DNA from 2 places in the Photobacterium panuliri genome. Region 1 is predicted to be linked to the other one. Evidence: predicted binding sites of a transcription regulator. Region 1 holds the regulator's gene; the other holds the start of a gene.
What was found. Region 1 encodes PurR, which represses purine synthesis genes. Its sites were predicted from a motif close to TNANGNAAACGTTTNCNTNA; they were not measured.
Positions count from the first base shown of each region.

Region 2: the regulator PurR is predicted to act here: its motif matches at 2,513-2,532, upstream of ACSF8X_RS06100 (NCS2 family permease).

Region 1 covers NZ_CP197192.1:1,839,472-1,851,605, reverse strand. The annotation lists gene ACSF8X_RS08605 (energy transducer TonB) at 1-273, shown strand, start outside; gene ACSF8X_RS08600 (MotA/TolQ/ExbB proton channel family protein) at 276-965, shown strand; gene ACSF8X_RS08595 (ExbD/TolR family protein) at 962-1,384, shown strand; gene ACSF8X_RS08590 (heme/hemin ABC transporter substrate-binding protein) at 1,381-2,217, shown strand; gene ACSF8X_RS08585 (FecCD family ABC transporter permease) at 2,251-3,288, shown strand; gene ACSF8X_RS08580 (heme ABC transporter ATP-binding protein) at 3,285-4,076, shown strand; gene purR (HTH-type transcriptional repressor PurR) at 4,402-5,406, shown strand; cyclic di-GMP riboswitch class I at 5,611-5,716, shown strand; gene ACSF8X_RS08570 (TfoX/Sxy family DNA transformation protein) at 5,842-6,432, shown strand; gene ACSF8X_RS08565 (hypothetical protein) at 6,960-7,352, shown strand; gene ACSF8X_RS08560 (carboxymuconolactone decarboxylase family protein) at 7,496-8,092, shown strand; gene lpdA (dihydrolipoyl dehydrogenase) at 8,107-10,380, shown strand; gene ACSF8X_RS08550 (ABC transporter substrate-binding protein) at 10,390-11,580, shown strand; gene ACSF8X_RS08545 (ABC transporter permease) at 11,553-12,134, shown strand, end outside.
Region 2 covers NZ_CP197192.1:1,281,294-1,287,613, forward strand. The annotation lists gene ACSF8X_RS06090 (aminoacyl-histidine dipeptidase) at 1-1,382, opposite strand, end outside; gene vcdP (small protein VcdP) at 1,927-2,016, shown strand; gene ACSF8X_RS06100 (NCS2 family permease) at 2,616-3,905, shown strand; gene gpt (xanthine phosphoribosyltransferase) at 3,960-4,418, shown strand; gene frsA (esterase FrsA) at 4,637-5,896, shown strand; gene crl (sigma factor-binding protein Crl) at 6,085-6,320, shown strand, end outside.

The DNA.
Region 1 (12,134 bases):
GTTAGCAAGCCTACCTTTGCCACCCGCCCTAGTCCGGTCAGCTATCCCAAAATGGCCAAACGACGGGGGATCGAGGGGATGGTGATGGTTGAGGTCTGGATAGATGAAACGGGGAGGCAAATCAAACAAACTCTCGTTCAGTCATCCGGTGCCAACATTCTTGATGACGCCGCTATAAAGGCGATTAAACGCTGGCGTTTTTCATCGCATATCGTCGATGGGCAAGCCATTGCCCACCGCGTCCAAATCCCTGTTCGCTTTGAGTTAAATTAACCATGGAAACCCTAACCAATTTAGAGAACCAGCTCGGCCTTATGACCTGGCCACTTCTGGCATGTTCAGCTCTGACCGTGATGATCCTTCTTGAACGCTTGATACAGGTATTGCTCTGTACCGGAGTTGGCCGCAGCAAAATCAACGCCCTGCTCGCCGCGCAAAACCGCAATGACGAGTCAACACTCGACAACCTCGTCAACCAACTTCAAGGTCAGCGCCCACTGCTCTACAAGGGGGTGGCAATGCTCATCGCCCATCGCCACTTCGCCAAGACGTTGCGCGAAGATGCGGCGGGTATTTGGCTTCAACAAAAACGAAGCCAGCTTCGTTCTGGGCTGAAGCTATTAGCGCTTATTGGCGTGATCAGCCCCTTGCTTGGTTTGCTCGGCACCGTTCTGGGTCTTATCGATATGTTCAAAGGCATCGCTATGAGCAGCGGTTCGGTAACCCCCAATGACCTTGCTGACGGACTCGGTCTTGCCATGCGTACAACGGCCGCAGGCCTGCTGATTGCCTTACCGGCGATCACCGGGGCGCAGCTCTTGGGGCTGTGGGCAGATAAGATAACCGGCAAATTGGAGCATAGCCTCAATCACTGCAATTTATGGCTTGAAGGACTATCGCTAGAGCCGTCTTGCAAATCAGCAGCCTCACCCCTCACATCAGAGACTGTCGAGGCATCACGATGATTAAGACACACCAGAGCGTCATCATTGATGATGAGCTCAAACCTGACTTGACACCCCTTCTCGATATTATTTTTATCGTGATGGTTTTCTTGCTGCTAACAGCAAGCGTCAAGTTGCAATCTCTAGAAGTCGATTTGCCGCAGACAGAAACCGAAATATTGCAATCAACCCAATCGGATCCAATCACAATCAACATCACCGCCAATGCCCCTTATTGGGCACTGCAAGGCAAACCTATTGATGACTGGTCATCGTTCAAGGAACAACTACTGACAGAAGCACGAGCCAACCCGGACAAACCCATTGTCATTGGGGCCGATAAAACAGGATCTGTAGAAAATATGCTGAAATTGCTGGCCTTTCTTCAACAGAACCAGATCAAAGCTACCCAACTTTTAATGGAAGAGGACAAATCATGAAGCGTTTCGCACTCGCAGCCACCCTTCTTGTCGTATCACAGTCAAGCCTGGCTTCAGAGCGTATTATCAGTGCCGGCGCTGCTATTACCGAGCTCATCTATGCCATGCAGGCGCAAAACCAACTTATTGCAGTCGATATCACCAGCAAAGGCCTCATCGATGACAACATTGCTGTACTGGGCTACCACCGCCAACTATCTGCCGAGAATTTAATTGCCCTTGAGCCCACTCTTTTGCTCGGCTCCAACGAAATGGGTCCGTCATCAACACTCGATTTGATCAAACAAGCTGGCATCGGCGTCGATGTCGTCAACGCTGGAGAAACCGTCGATGACCTAATGACACGCATCGACCAAGTTGGTGCCGTGACGGGCAAAAACAACGAAGCCTTGGCACTCAAGAGCAAAGTCTCAAAAACAGTCGCAGCCATAGAGAAAAACCTATCAGGCCAGCATCAACCGAAAAAGGTACTGTTCTTGATGCTCCATGATGGCCGCCCCGCTAACGTAGCCGGCCGAAACACCACAGCAGACACCGTTATTACATTGGCTGGTGCAATAAACCCGGCAGCTGATTCGGTCAGTGCCTACAAACCTATCTCGATGGAAGCGATTGTTGAAATGCAGCCAGACATTATTTTGCTTAGTTCGCGCACCATGCACAGCCTCGGTTCAGTGGATGAGTTGATTAAAAAAATGCCTCTACTTGCGGCTACCCCTGCGGGCCAAAACAAGGCGCTGGCAACCATTGATGGTACCGCTTTAATTGGCGGTCTTGGTCTCAAGAGCCTTAGCGAAGCTGAACGTCTTAACCGCGTTTTTTACCCTAACTAATTATCACCTTGGCATAGGCCAGCAGTACTTACTATGCATTTAAAACGACTATCGGCCGGCATTCTCTTTCCTTCCGGCCTTTGTTTACTCGCGCTTGCCATCATCACCTCAATGGTGGTCGGCCCGATGGCGATATCCTTTTCCGATAGCGTCAAGGCTCTCGCCCCGTGGGATACCAACCTGCCCGCGCACATTGACATTGTTATTCATCAAATCCGCTTGCCAAGAACCCTCTTGGGAATGGCTATTGGCGCGATTTTGGCGTTATGCGGCGCCGTGATGCAGGGGCTTTTTCGTAACCCGCTGGCTGACCCTGGCATAATCGGGGTTTCGGGGGGAGCCAGCCTTGGTGCCGCAATTGCCATCGTCGTTTTTGCTCCCCTTGTCGCCTCATACCCTCTGCTGCTTACACTGGGAACGGTTCCTGTTTTCGCCTTCATAGGCGGCGCGGTAAGCACCTATCTCGTCTATCAATTAGGCACAGATAAAAATGGAACATCCGTTACTGTCATGCTACTTGCAGGTGTGGCCATCGGTGCGCTTTCAGGTGCCGCACTGGGGTTGATGAACTACTTTGCCGATGATCAGGCTCTGCGCGATCTCTCTTTATGGAGTATGGGCTCGCTGGCCGGCGCAACATGGCCGGGGATCGGTCTGGCTTTTGCCACTCTTACCACACTTCTGACGTTATTTTACCGCGATGCGAATGGCATCAACGCCCTATTACTAGGTGAAGCAGAAGCCAAACACCTCGGCATTAATGTGCAACAGCTAAAACGTCGCTTGATTCTTCTGTGTGCGGCAGGTGTCGGTATTGCCGTCTCTCTGACAGGGGTTATTGGCTTTGTCGGCCTTATCGTCCCCCATATTGGGCGAATACTGGCTGGCCCCAACCATAAAACGCTGCTCCCACTATCAGCGCTCATCGGGGCATTAATCCTGCTGGTTGCCGATATGCTTGCACGTATAGCTGCCGCTCCCGCAGAGCTACCCGTCGGCATCATCACCGCTATTCTGGGGGCTCCGTTCTTTATTATCTTGCTAACTCAACAAAAAGGGAGAATGTCATGACGACCCCATCGCCCCATCTCCCAATTGCGATAGATGCCCGTAACTTAAACCTATCACTTGGCGGGAAAACGCTGCTGGAGAACTTTTCCATTCAGCTACGAAGCGGTGAGCTAACCGCCCTGCTCGGGCCTAACGGTGCGGGGAAAAGCTCCTTGCTAAAAGTGCTTTGCGGGGAAATAGAGGCAGGCGGCAAAACGTACTACTTCGATCATCTACGTGAGCAATGGTCACCCAAAACACTGGCTAGGCATCTTGGCGTATTGCCACAACACAGCGGCCTGACTTTTGCCTTTTCCGCACAGGAGGTCGTACAGCTCGGCGGTATGCCACTTGATCTACCCAATACAAAATGCCAGGCCGTTGCAGAAGCATCCATGACACGGGTCGATGTCAACCACCTTGCCCACCGACTTTACCCTAGCCTTTCAGGCGGGGAAAAACAGCGCGTGCATTTTGCTCGGGTATTGACCCAGCTCAGCGAAGCTGGCCATCAATGTATACTGATGCTTGACGAACCGACATCGGCGCTTGATCTTGCCCACCAGCACAATACTTTGCAGGTAGCCAAAGACATGGCCAAATCTGGCGCTGCCGTTGTTGTGGTCATTCATGACCTAAATTTGGCCTCACAGTATGCCGATCGATTGGTGATTATGAACCACGGTCGTATCCAAGCAGATGGAAACGCTGACCAAGTCCTAACCAGTAGCAATATTGAACGTGTCTATGGTTGGCGGGTATCGGTCATGCCCCATCCTGTTTATGGCTATCCCATTGTAATATCATAAGCCTCACGGATAGAAATGATGACCGCCATCAAGATTTTTTCATTTCTTCGATAAGAATTATTGCACTCTTATCCACACTCGGTAAAATGTGAACGCAAGCGATTACACGGTGCAAACTAACAGTGCGTTGCTTGTTACGCTATTCTATACGTCGATCAGAACGACGAGCTATGCCGCCCTTTGTGATGCGGCTTTAGCTGTTTCTACTCGCTGTACTCAATAGAATAGTGAACTGTAATTACAGCAGATGTGGATAAGTTCACTACTCTTTTGGGTAAAGCTTTCAGTTAGGTCCTCTGACCTCTATCTTATTAGAAGAATAACTATGGCAACGATTAAAGATGTTGCGCGTTTGGCTGGTGTTTCAACGACCACCGTCTCTCACGTAATCAACAAAACTCGCTTCGTCGCAGAAGCAACACAGAAAAAAGTCTTGGAAGCCGTTGACGAGCTTAACTATGCACCGAGTGCCGTTGCGCGAAGCTTGAAGTGCAACACAACTCGCACTATCGGTATGCTGGTAACCAAGTCAACCAACCCATTCTTCGCTGAAGTTGTCCACGGCGTTGAAGAGTACTGCTATGGTCAGGGTTACACACTTATCCTTTGTAATACCGAAGGAAACCTCGACAAGCAGCGCGACTATCTGCGAATGCTGGCTGAAAAACGCGTAGATGGCCTGTTGGTCATGTGTTCTGATCTGGACGAAAAACTGCTTGCACTGTTAGAGCGCCAAAAAGATCTACCAATGGTTATCATGGACTGGGGTCCAGAGAGCCCACATACAGATAAGATCCAAGACAATGCAGAACTTGGTGGCTATGTAGCGACTAAATACTTCATTGAGCATGGTCACAAGAAAATTGGTTGCCTGACAGGCCACAGCGAAAAGGCTGCTTGCCGCGATCGCCTTAAAGGTTTCCGCAAGGCAATGAACGAAGCGAATTTGCCTGTCAACGAAGATTGGATTCTGGAAGGTGACTTCGAGTGTGAATCTGCCGTTGTCGCAGCAAATGCCTTAATCGCAATGGAAGAACGTCCAACTGCTATCTTCTGTTTCAACGACATCATGGCGATGGGTCTGATCAGTACCTTCCAACAAGCAGGAATCCGTATACCGGATGATATCTCTATCATTGGTTACGACAATATCGATCTAGCACCTTACTTTTCACCACCATTGACCACAATCCACCAGCCAAAGCGTCGATTGGGCAAAAGTGCTGTTGAGATTTTGATGCATCGCGTAAAAGACAAAGAACATGCACACCAAGTGTTCGAGATGACTCCTGAACTGGTTGAGCGAAAATCAGTGAAGAAACTCAACTAATTACACGTCACACAATCTGATGACAATACAAGAAGCTGGCCTACCATAGGCCGGCTTTTTTTACAATTTTGACCGATACTTATCGAACGAAAATCAAAAATGCGTTGCCTTTATCAGCCATCTGAATGAAAATATGTGACAAGGATCACAAAACCAAAATTGGGAGCAAGTTCAAATTTATCAACTAATGATATTCTTACCAGGTCACGAACAAGGCAAACCTATCGAAAGGTAGGGACGCAAAGCTTCCGGCCTAAGAGCTGAATATATCCCTATTTTTTATTCAACTTAAGGTAGCGGGGTTGCCGATGGATATAGCAATCATCATTTCAGAAAATATTCGCTATTGTCTGACATAACCAGTTGTGTATCTTTGCTATTCTTTCTCCACGCTCTGTTGTTTGGTGACTTCTAACTTATTTACAGAGAAGACACATGGACAAACCAGTACTTAAAGACTCATTACGACTATTCCAATGTTTTGGTAATATCAAATCACGTTCTATGTTTGGTGGTTATGGTATTTTTTCCGGCGAAACGATGTTCGCGCTAGTCGTAAATAATAAACTTCACCTGCGTGCTAATGCTTCTAATGAAACTGGATTCAAAGACGCAGGCTTAGAACCATATATTTATAAAAAGCGTGGCTTTCCTGTTGTTACCAAGCACTATGCCATTCCTGAAGAATGGTGGCAGCAACCAGAAAAAATTCTAGAGCATGCAAAACAATCACTTGAGGCAGCTCAAGTTGATAAAGTCACCAAGACAACCACAGGCCCAGAGCGCATCAAAGATCTACCAAACCTGCGCCTAGCCAACGAGCGTATGCTGAAGAAAGCAGGCATCGCTACCATTGAAGAGCTAAAAAATGCTGGCTCAATCAATGCGTTTAAAGCCCTACAAGCCACACACAGCGGCAGCCTAGCCATCGATATGCTATGGCAACTAGAAGGCGCAATCAGCGGCAGACACTGGACAGTTATTCCACCAGAACGCCGTCAACAACTTTTGAATGACCTAAACTAATTTAGGTATTAATAAACAGAATTTAGAAAGAGACCTTCGGGTCTCTTTTTTTATTTATTCCTATTAATAAAACCATTAAACCCGTTAATAATAATTAAGATTTATTTATATTCCATTAATTATAAATTCCCTTGATGAATTAACCCTGCCATTTATTTATAATCCAGTAATAATTAGGCTGATCGCTGACTTATATATTAAATATATGCACTCATGCGCAATAAGGCGCCGTAATAAAAGTCCCAACACAGGTTCACTAAACTCAGTGGCATAAAAATATAAACAACAGCGTGAGAACGAGGACATTAGACAAAGTCTCAAGAGAAGCAGAACACACCAACCGCCACACCTCGCCTTTTTGCCAGCATGACAAGCAAATCAGAACAAGATCAACATTGATATGACAAATTTTTGTCAGACTCCGTCAAATATTGAATCTCCTCACAAAGCTACTCGCTGATCTTGCTCCATACTTTCTTTCGTTCAGGCCAAGGTTAGAATGAACACAACTGAATCGTGGAGGTAGTATGAGTTATTCCAAACCATTCCCGGGACAAAATGAACGTGTGTTCAAGGATACGTTTGGTAAATGGCCACGCCTAATGCGCTGGCTGGTCCTGATCAGTCTTTTCCCCCCAATGCTAACCCTCTTCCTCGTACAGCAGGATTACACGTCGATCACAGCTCTTAGAGATGCGGTTACCTGGACCCTGCTCAGTAACAGTTCCCTTCTACTGTGGGGCATCTTGCTGCGCATACGAGCGAGGAAGTACTGGTATCGAAACTACCATATCGGTAAAACCATGCTGTTGGCTTTCGTGCCCATCGCTGTTTGCGGCTATTTGCTGATTGCAGAGGCCGTGCCAAAACATATGGTTACCAATAACCAACCCAGAACTGTACAAATAAGCATCAACTAAAAGAATTTAAAGCACTTTTTTCAATTAAACTGAAATAATCCGCCTCTTGGTAAGGTCTAGTCTCACAAATGCACCAGCATATCGGTGATAATGACAGGCTTGCAGTTTTTTCTTGCAAACCATAGACATTCAGAGAGGTTAATGTGCGCATCCCATCCAAACGTCGTTATTCTATTTTTGTCCGGCCCCTACTGTGGCTTCAGAAGCGACACTACGGCAATGTACTCAATCCCGCCAAGTTGTGGGGGCGTCGCCCAACCTTATTCTGGCTAGTCGCAGGTTTTTTCGGCTTTCTTGACCGCTCATCATCCCCCCTCGCACCAGTGATCCGTTCGCTGATCTGCGTCCGCGTCTCGCAACTCAACGATTGCGCCTTCTGTGTTGACGCCAATGGCATGAAGCTGGCTGAACGCTGTGATTCAGTCGAAAAAATCAAAGCACTGGCTAATTGGCAGCACAGCAACCTATTCAATGCAGAAGAAATTGCCGTGTTGCACTACGTAGAAGCGATGACGATCACAGGCCAGAAAGTTACTGACGATATGCTATCGACCCTCAGCCAATGGTATGACGAAGATGCTATCGTTGAACTGACCGCCTTGGTTGCTTTTCAGAACCTATCGGCCAAGTTCAATACCGCCCTTGATGTACCTGAGCAGGGGTTTTGCAGTTTACCGATTCAGCCTCAGCAGCAAGATAGCGACACAACCAACAAGACAGACACTCCGCAGGGCCAATAACGGGAGCACTCAATATGGACAGAAAAAAACTGCTAATAACCGGAATCGTTGTCGCACTAATCGGATTATGGATTGGGTTTGATTTAGGGGCCTATTTCACTCTGGAAAATGCCAAGGCACAGCAGATCGCCCTGCAAGATACGATTACCAGTAACCCCATCACCGCGAGTCTGGTGTATTTTGCCGTATACGTCGCTGTCACAGCCCTATCCTTGCCCGGCGCAGCGATTATGACACTCCTTGGTGCCGCCTTATTTGGATTCTGGTGGAGCCTGCTACTGGTGTCTTTCGCCAGTACCATCGGCGCAACCCTTGCTTTTCTGTTCAGCCGTTTCATCCTACGTGACTGGGTTCAGGCTAAATTCGGGCAACGACTGTCCGCAATCAACAACGGCGTCAAGAAAGATGGTGCTTTTTATCTCTTCACCCTGCGCCTGATACCCATTTTCCCGTTTTTCCTTGTCAATCTTCTGATGGGGTTAACGCCTATCAGCACCCGTATTTTCTTTGTGGTCAGCCAAGTTGGCATGCTGGCCGGTACGGCTGTCTATATCAACGCAGGAACCCAGCTCGGTCAGATTGAATCTCTGAGCGGAATCATCTCTGCGCCGGTATTAATCTCACTGGCATTACTGGGCCTGTTCCCATTATTGGCCAAGGCAGGAATGGGGATCACCAACAAACGCCGCCTTTACGCCCAATGGGAAAAGCCAAGCCACTTTGACCAGAACATGGTGGTGATCGGCGCGGGAGCCGGTGGCTTGGTGAGTGCCTACATTGCCGCTGCGGTCAAAGCCAAAGTCACCCTGATTGAACGCCACAAAATGGGAGGAGACTGCCTCAACACGGGCTGCGTCCCATCAAAAGCCATTATCCGAGCAGCCCATACGATGGCTGAAATCACCCGAGCCAAGGAGTTCGGTATCCATACTGGTAAAGCCAGCGTTGATTTTAAGCAGGTAATGGGGCGAATCCATCAGGTTATCGCCAAAATCGAGCCTCATGACAGTATCGAGCGCTACACAAACTTGGGCGTCAATTGTATCCAAGGCGAGGCAACAATCCTCTCACCGTGGGAAATTGAAGTGAATGGCGAGCGAATCACCACCCGCAATATCGTCATTGCAACGGGGGCCCGCCCTCTCGTGCCGGCAATCCCCGGTCTGGACAAAGTCCATTACCTGACATCCGATACGATCTGGCAACTCGACCAACAGCCCAAGCGCCTGCTGGTACTAGGTGGTGGACCCATTGGCTGTGAGCTGGCGCAAAGCTTCCAGCGCCTAGGCAGCGAAGTTACATTGGTCGAAATGGCAGAACAGCTCCTCATCCGTGAAGATAGCGATGCAGCCACGCTTGTTCAACAGAGCCTCGTTGCCGACGGCGTATCTGTGAAAATCGGGCACAAGGCTGTTCGCTTTGAGCCTTCTGACGGCTCTTCAGAGAATTCGGCTCGCGCTGTTCTCGAAACGGCCGATGGTACCCAGTCTGTTATCGAGTTTGATGCCGTTATGTTGGCCCTTGGCCGTGTTGCCAATGTTCAGGGGTTCGGCCTTGAGGATCTGGGCATTACCACAACCGAGCGAGGTACGGTGGAAGTCAATGACTATCTTCAAACCTGCTATCCCAATATTTATGCCGTCGGCGATGTTGCAGGTCCGTTCCAGCTGACCCATGCTGCCGCCCATCAGGCATGGTATGCCGCCGTCAATGGCCTGTTTGGCCAATTCAAGAAATTCAAGGCTGACTATTCCGTCTTGCCTGCCGCGACCTACACATCGCCGGAAGTTGCAAGGGTGGGCCTCAATGAGAAAGAAGCCAAGCAACAAGGCATTGATTTTGATATTGTTACCTACGGTATTGATGATCTCGACCGGGCAATTACCGATGGTGAGGACCATGGGTTTATCAAAGTCATCACCGCCAAAGGCAAGGATAAAATTCTTGGGGCGACCATAGTCGGCCATAACGCCGGAGAACTACTAGCCGAATTCACCTTGGCAATGCGTCATGGCTTAGGGCTCAACAAAATCCTCGGTACCGTACACCCCTATCCAACGATGAGCGAAGCGGCCAAATACACCGCTGGCGTTTGGAAAAAGGACAATGCACCGCAGGGACTATTGGCATGGGTAGAAAAATATCATCGCTGGATGCGCGGCCCATCACATCCCCAACAAGAACCGAAACCTGGTGACAGCACGGAAGCAACTGAAACCAACATTGTCGAACCACCAACAATGCAACGTACTGTTCAAAAAGCCGAACCGACTGTTACCGAAAAATAGGGAGCGACAATGAAAAAACACCTGTTAGGATTAGCGATGATGATGGCTGCCGGTATATCGGCAGCCAACGCCAACACCGAGGCAACCAATGACATTCCCCTTGATTGGCCAGGTGTTCTTCAACAAGCCGAGGGACAAACCGTCTATTTCAATGCGTGGGGCGGCAGCCAGGAAATCAATGACTATTTGCGTTGGGCTGGCCGCCAACTGCAGGCTCAGTATGGCGTCACCCTCAAGCATGTCAAAGTTGCCGATATCGCCGAAACGACACAGCGCTTGCTTGCGGAAAAGAGCGCCGGAAAGAATAGTGGCGGCAGTGTCGATCTCGTGTGGATCAACGGTGAAAACTTCCGCTCCATGAAGCAGGGTAAACTATTGTTTGGGCCATTTACCCAGCGCCTCCCTAACTGGCAGTATGTCGATACCCGGTTACCCATCGACAAAGACTTTACGGAATCGACCGATGGACTTGAAGCGCCGTGGGGGGTTGGTCAGCTAGTGTTCATTCATGATACCCAAACACTGCGCAATCCACCTACGAGCTTTGCCCAGCTGCTAGATGTCGCCAAATCGCATCCGGGAAAAATCAGTTACCCGCAGCCACCAGAGTTTCATGGCAGCAGCTTTCTGAAAGCTGCCCTCATCGAACTGGCCGCCAATCCGGATACCCTGTACCACGCCATTGATATAAAATCCGAAAAGGAACGGTTTGAACAAACAACGGCTCCACTTTGGCAGTATCTTGACGCCCTGCACCCTGTAGCTTGGCAGAAAGGGGGCAAGTTCCCGTCTGGAACTAGCGAAACCGTTCAGCTTCTGGACGACCAACAACTATTGCTGGCCATCACCTTCAATCCCAATGCCGCTAGCGCTGCAATTGAAAATGGTAACCTGACCGAATCTGCCCACACCTATGCCTTTGAGCAAGGGGCACTGTCCAATATCCATTTTCTCGCTATTCCTTGGAACGCTCAGGCCAAGGCAGGCGCTCTGGTTGCCATTAACTTTTTGATGAGCCCTGAGGCTCAAGTACGAAAAGCTGATGCCGCGATCTGGGGAGATCCTTCAGTACTCAAGAAAGAAGTTTTAGCGAAGAATGGCGGTGCCGAATTCACGTTGTATAAATCCATACCGGAACCCCATCCTAGCTGGCTTACCGCCATAGAGCTTGAATGGCAAAAACGTTACGGCAACCAATAATCAAAGATAGGGAGGTATACCTCCCTATCCGAACGACCCTGATGATCCGATTCTTATTTTTTACCACATTATTGATCTGCTTTGCCCCCTTGGTGCCGGGTCTGCTGGGAATTATCTTCCCCGCCTTTTCATGGCTCCCGGCATTGGGATATAACCAGTTTTCGCCCTCTGCTTTTGAACTGCTGATTCATTGGCCGAATTTGGCTGAATCCATTGGGTTAACTTTGTTTACCGGCTTGGGCAGCACCTTGCTGGCCATCATGTTTAGCTATTGGATCCTCGCCACTTATTGGGAAACAGCGCGCTGGAACCGTGTAGAAAAACTCCTCTCACCAATGCTGGCAATGCCGCATGTGGCCTTTGCTATCGGGTTTGCCCTGTTAATGTCTCCAACAGGCTGGTTCTACCGAGTTGGAGATCTATTCGGCGTGAACAGCACGTATTCAACCGGTTTAATTCAAGATCCTCATGGATTAGGATTGCTGCTGGCGTTGGCGATCAAAGAAACGCCATTCTTGCTCATTATGAGCGTTTCGGTTTTGCAGCAACTTAAT
Region 2 (6,320 bases), 560 kb from region 1:
TCATCTGGCGAGTGTGGGAATTTGATTGTCGGGCCGAAGGAGATCATATCCATTTCAGGGTAAGGCTCTTTGAACAGGCCGCACTCAAGACCAGCGTGGATCACCATGATGTTAGGTACGCGTCCGTAAATTCCCTCATAGGTTTCACGGAACAGGTGCATCACTTCCGAATCGGCATCCGGCTTCCAGCCTGGGTAGGCGCCAGAGAACTCGCAGTTCGCACCGGCCAGTGAAGCAACGGCTTTCAGCATGCCTTCGACATTGCTGCGGCCAGAATCAATTAGTGAGCGGATCAGGCAAAGCACGGTGATTTTGTCTGCATCGGTTGTGATCACACCGACGTTCAGCGAGGTCTCTACCACACCGGCAATATCATCGCTCATGCGGATCACACCATTAGGGCAGGCATTAAGCAGATTGATGAAACGGCTTTGGGTCTCGGCGGTGATAATGTCGGCAGGCGTATCCGCAGCTTCGGTGAACAGGTTGATGTCAGTCTCAACACGACCCAGCTCAGCGCTCAGTAGTTCACGGTAGTGGTCAAATAGGCTGTTCAGCTGATCAACGTTGGCCGCCGGCAGGGTAACAATGGCACTGGCTTCGCGTGGGATGGCGTTGCGTAGGCTACCGCCGGTGATGTTGGCCAGACGTAGCCCCAATTCGTCGGCATGGCCAAATAGGAAACGGCCAAGCAATTTATTGGCATTGGCACGGCCAGTATGGATATCACAGCCAGAGTGGCCGCCTTTAAGCCCCTTGATAACAAGCTTGACGGCTTGGTGATCGGCCGGCACGGCTTCGCGCGCTGTCGTTAGGGTGATCGCACCGTCAACTCCGCCAGCACAGCCCATGTAGACTTCGCCTTCCTGCTCAGAGTCGGTATTTAGCAGGATATCACCTTCCAGCCAGCCGGCTTCAAGGCCGAACGCACCCGTCATACCGGCTTCTTCATCGATAGTCAGCAGAACCTCCAGTGGGCCATGCTCGATATCTTTGGCGGCCAATACCGCAAGGCAAGTTGCCATGCCGATACCGTTATCGGCACCTAGGGTTGTGCCCTTGGCTTTAACCCACTCGCCGTCAACGTATGGCTGGATGGGATCCGTCGTGAAGTCATGAGCTGTGTCTTCGTTCTTCTGCGGCACCATATCGATGTGGGCCTGCAGGACGACGCCCTTGCGGTTTTCCATACCTGTCGTTGCTGGTTTTTTGATGATTACGTTGCCTGTTGTATCGCGGCGAACATCCAGACCTTCGTTTTTCGCGAACGCAATGATGTGCTGGGCAAGTGCTTCTTCATGCTTCGACGGGTGAGGGATAGAGCAGATTTGATCGAAAAACTGCCACACAGGCTGTGGCGCTAGTTGACTGATTTCAGACACAGCAGTCTCCTTATAAACCTTCGTAGATTAGCGATTGTGGTAGTACATTGTGATGAAAAATTTAAATATTGCAGAACAATTACCTATCGCAGTTAACCTTAAGCATATCACCGTGTACGAATTCGTAACAGATAAATATTGTGCCCAGCGGTGTGTTACAGGTTTTTATGACCGCGCCGATGTTTTTCATCCCGGTAGCACGGGTTTTACGTGTTCATTTGGTTTGTTGAATGTGCTCAGTAGGTATATCTGATGTTGCAATGTTGTGGTTGTTGAATTTCTCACGCTGTAATAAAATTACAATGATAGGGGTGAAATGAAGAATGAAACGCAAAAGTGTGATGAAGTTAAAGAAAATGCTTGAAACTTTATTACGATAAGATTATAGTTTGATCATCTTCTGATACGAAGACGAACGACATAGCAAAATGCTCAGGACGAGCCCGATACATCGCCTCCATGGAACTGAGATTAAGTCGAAGCCAAGACGGCCTAGCACTATTGTTTATGTGTTTTAAACGCTTAATTAATCAAGGTGATAATAATGAAAATTTTTGAATCTGTTGCAAATTTCTGGAATAACCGTGCTGTTTACACTGGTAACTTCACGTACCCAACTTCGTTCGGCTACTAATTTTTAATTTTGTTTTGCTGGGTACTCAACCTGAGTGGTGCCGAGCAGAACGATGGAACTGTATTGTTCACCCCCCTATATTTTTGAGAATTTCTGGTAACCGCCTTTCGGTAACCGTCACATTCTTAACGCCACTTCTGATTGAAGTGGCGTTTTTTTTTGTTTTCGCCCAGCTCCCATTTCTACAATCCCTTCTTTCTGGTATTTACGGGCTTCAATTGCACGCATCGCAATGTATTCGATTACATTATGAGTAGGCGGCCAAATAGCATGCTTATAAATGGAATATTATCGTTTGCGTAACAGAGATAAATTTTGATTGTTCAATTGTTGCACATGATAATAAGATGTTAATCCGTTGATTTTTAATAATTAAATTTAAAAGCGTTAAGTAATGGATGTTTTTTTATGCGGTTGTTGCACATCTCTAGTGATAATTTCCTTATTTTCTGGAAATCAGTGAGCAAGGCGCATATAATCGCCCCCCAAAAATAGATGACGCAAACGTTTTCTATTTTCGGCGGCAGCCTTGCTGGGATGAGTGAAGAGCAAGGCTGTGCACACTTAGCGGCGTAACCATCTCCAAGGAATCGAGAGCAATGCTTGAGAAACTATTCAAACTCAAAGAAAACGGTACTGATGTACGAACTGAGCTGTTAGCGGGTTTAACGACCTTCCTGACTATGGCCTACATTATCTTTGTTAACCCGACGATGCTTTCGCAGACAGGGATGGATCAGGGCGCAGTATTTGTTGCAACCTGTGTAGCGGCAATGGTGGGCTGTTTCATCATGGGCTTTGTTGCCAACTATCCGGTAGCACAGGCTCCGGGCATGGGTTTGAATGCCTTTTTCACTTATGGCGTTGTATTGGGGATGGGATACACCTGGCAGGTGGCATTAGCCGCTGTTTTCCTGTCTGGCTTGTGTTTTATTGCATTGAGCGTGCTGAAGGTTAGGGAGTGGATCATCAATGCGATCCCTCATGCCCTGAGGACGGGGATCTCTGCCGGTATCGGTTTGTTTCTTGCGTTTATTGCTCTGCAAAGCTCGGGTATTGTTGTCGATAATCCGGCGACCCTGGTGCAGGTGGGTGATTTTACTAGTTTCCCGGCGGCCATGGCTGCGCTGGGCTTTTTCCTGACCATCGCCCTTGTTCACCGCGGCTATAAGGCGGCGGTTTTGATTGCAATCTTGGCGGTGACCGCGATCGGTGTCGTGACGGGCAACGTCCAGTACGGTGGTATCGTCTCTATGCCGCCGAGCATTGCGCCAACCTTCATGCAGATGGATTTTTCCGGTGCAATGGAAGTGGGTCTGGTTTCTGTGGTATTTGCTTTCTTGTTCGTCGATCTGTTTGACACGGCAGGCACTTTGGTTGGTGTTGCGACTAAGGCCGAGCTGATTGACAAAGACGGCAAGCTGCCTCGTTTGAATCGCGCGCTGCTGGCTGACAGTACTGCGACCTCGGTGGGTGCGGTACTGGGTACGTCAAACACAACGTCATTTGTCGAGAGTGTATCGGGCGTTGCTGTTGGTGGACGAACGGGTCTGACGGCGGTGACAGTCGGGGTATTATTCCTGCTGGCCTTGTTCTTTGCACCGTTGGCGGGTATGGTGCCAGCATATGCAACAGCGGGAGCGTTGTTCTACGTTGCCATTCTGATGATGTCCGGATTAGTGAGCATAGACTGGCGTGACTTAACAGAAGCAGCACCTGTAGTTGTAGTTTGCCTGCTGATGCCGTTAACATATTCTATCGCCGAAGGTATTGGCCTTGGTTTTATTACCTATGCTGCTGTGAAAGTCATGAGCGGCAAAGGGCGTGATGTCAATATCAGCGTTTGGGTTATTGCCGCGCTGTTTATTGCTAAAATTATTTTCTTATAACAGTTTTATAAATACACCTAGCGGCCTTGCCGCTGACTCAGAGGTTCATCGGATATGAGTAATAAGTTCATCATCACCTGGGATAACATGCAGATGTATACCCGCCAGCTAGCTGAGAAGCTACTTCCTGCAGACCAGTGGAAAGGTATCATTGCGGTAAGCCGTGGTGGTTTGGTCCCGTCGGCAATCCTGGCCCGTGAACTTGGCATTCGTTACGTTGATACCGTTTGTATCTCAAGCTACGACCATGATCACCAGCGTGACATGAAAGTACTTAAGCAGGCTGACGGTGACGGCGAAGGCTTTATCGTGGTTGATGACCTTGTGGATACTGGCGGTACGGCAGAGATGATCCGCCAAATGTACCCGAAAGCTAAATTTGTAACGGTATGCGCCAAGCCGGCCGGTAAGCATCTTGTTGATGATTACGTGGTTGATATCCCTCAAGATACATGGATTGAGCAGCCATGGGACATGGCGGTAACGTTTGTTGAGCCGCTAGGCAAAAAATAACCGTTGTTGAGATTTACGCCGAGATACGAAAAAAGGAGCCGCAAGGCTCCTTTTTCTTGCCTGCCGTTTGATACCGGTAGCGTTAACGGCGGGGTATGGGTGATATACTCTGAGTATTATTTGGAAATTCCGCCGTTCTGACCGGCCACTGTTCGGCCGGTGCACTGTTTACCTGTCTTGTCAGGCTGTTGGCGGAACCACAATTGATGGAGTCTATCGTGTCCGAACAGTCCAAAGTTAATCTTTCCGAGAAGTTATTTGCCCCACGACAGACCAGTAAGGAAACCTCCAGTTTGGTGAAGCTGGCAGGGTTTGCCGATATGCCTGTTCATAATGCCCTCGACGGTGACAGCGAACATGGCTGGTATCGAATACTGCGCCGTCCGCAGTGGATCTGGCAGGGGATAGATCCGATTGAGATGGAAGCGGTTTTCTCTCGCATGGCGAATTCGGACGCCCCGCGAACCCGCGATGATCTCTTGGATACGGTTATTGGTTACAAGCCGGGTAACTGGGTCTACGAATGGAGCCAGCTTGGCGGCGAGCACCAAAAAGTGGCCCGTTATCTTATTGAGCAGGGACGGGGCGAGGAAGCTGCCAATGAGCTTCTCAATGCCAGTATGCACTATAGCATCGCGGCCTACCCTCATCTCAAAGGCGATGCGCTGGCAGCACAGGCTGAGGTGCAGGCCAACCAGACCTACCGTGATGCGATGGAGTACATGCCGCACCAGATGCGGACCATTGACATCAAATATGAAAACAAGACCTTTCAGGCGTTCATCCACCTTCCCCGTACAGACAAGCTGTTGCCCACCGTCGTGGTGAGTGGCGGTCTTGATACCCTCCAATCGGATTTGTGGCGTCTGTACCATAAGTATCTTGGTCCTGCCGGTTTTGCCATGGTGACCTTGGATATGCCGTCTGTCGGGCACAGCAGCCACTGGTCTTTGACTGAGGATACCAGTCGGTTGCATCAGGCACTGCTCCAGCAGATCAAAGAGGTGCCTTGGGTTGACCATACCCGGGTGGCCATGCTTGGTTTTCGGTTTGGGGGTAACGCGGCGATTCGACTCGGTTTTCTCGAGCCGACCCGGCTTAAGGCTTGCGTGAGCGTCGGGGGCGTACTGCACAGCGGTTTGGCGGAGGCCAAGCGGCTGGAGTCGATGCCGAGGATGTACCTTGATATGCTGGCATCCCGGCTGGGTAAGCACGGCGTCTCCAAAACCAGCCTGATCTCTCACTTGTCGGCCTGGTCACTGAAAACTCAGGGGCTGTTGGGGCGTCGTCGGAGTGAGGTGCCGATGTTGGGGCTTGGCCTCAAGGGCGATCCGGTGTGTTCCGAGATGGACAACCAGTTGGTGGCGATGTCTTCGCGGGGAGGCAAGGCCGTGACTTTACCGGCCAAGCCACTGCATGACGGTTACCACCGCGCGATGGTGATGGCTGTGGACTGGCTCAAGGAAAAGCTGGAGTGACGGCCGGGGGAATAGGCTGATAGCGTGAGAGTGGGGCTATAACTGGTACGATTGTGAATAAGTTGTTGCAAATCGTGATAAATATAGCTTAAATGGAATATACACTCTATGGCTTATCCCCGTCACTCAATGATGAGCGGGCCTGCTGCAGAGTAACCGTTGATGATGACTAGGGATGGAGATGACGGATGACGACTACTGCAAAGACGGCAAATTTTCCGCCTCACGGACGATTGATCACCAAGCTTACGGCATTGGGTCCTTACCTTCGCCAGCAGCATTCGTCTGATGGGTATTATTTTTTTGACTGCCTGTCGAGTTGTATTAGTGCCAAGAAAGCCCCGGAGGAACGTGAGTTCTGGGGGTGGTGGTTGATCTTGCAAGCCACCGAGCAGGGATTCGAGTACCAGTATTTCTTCGGGCG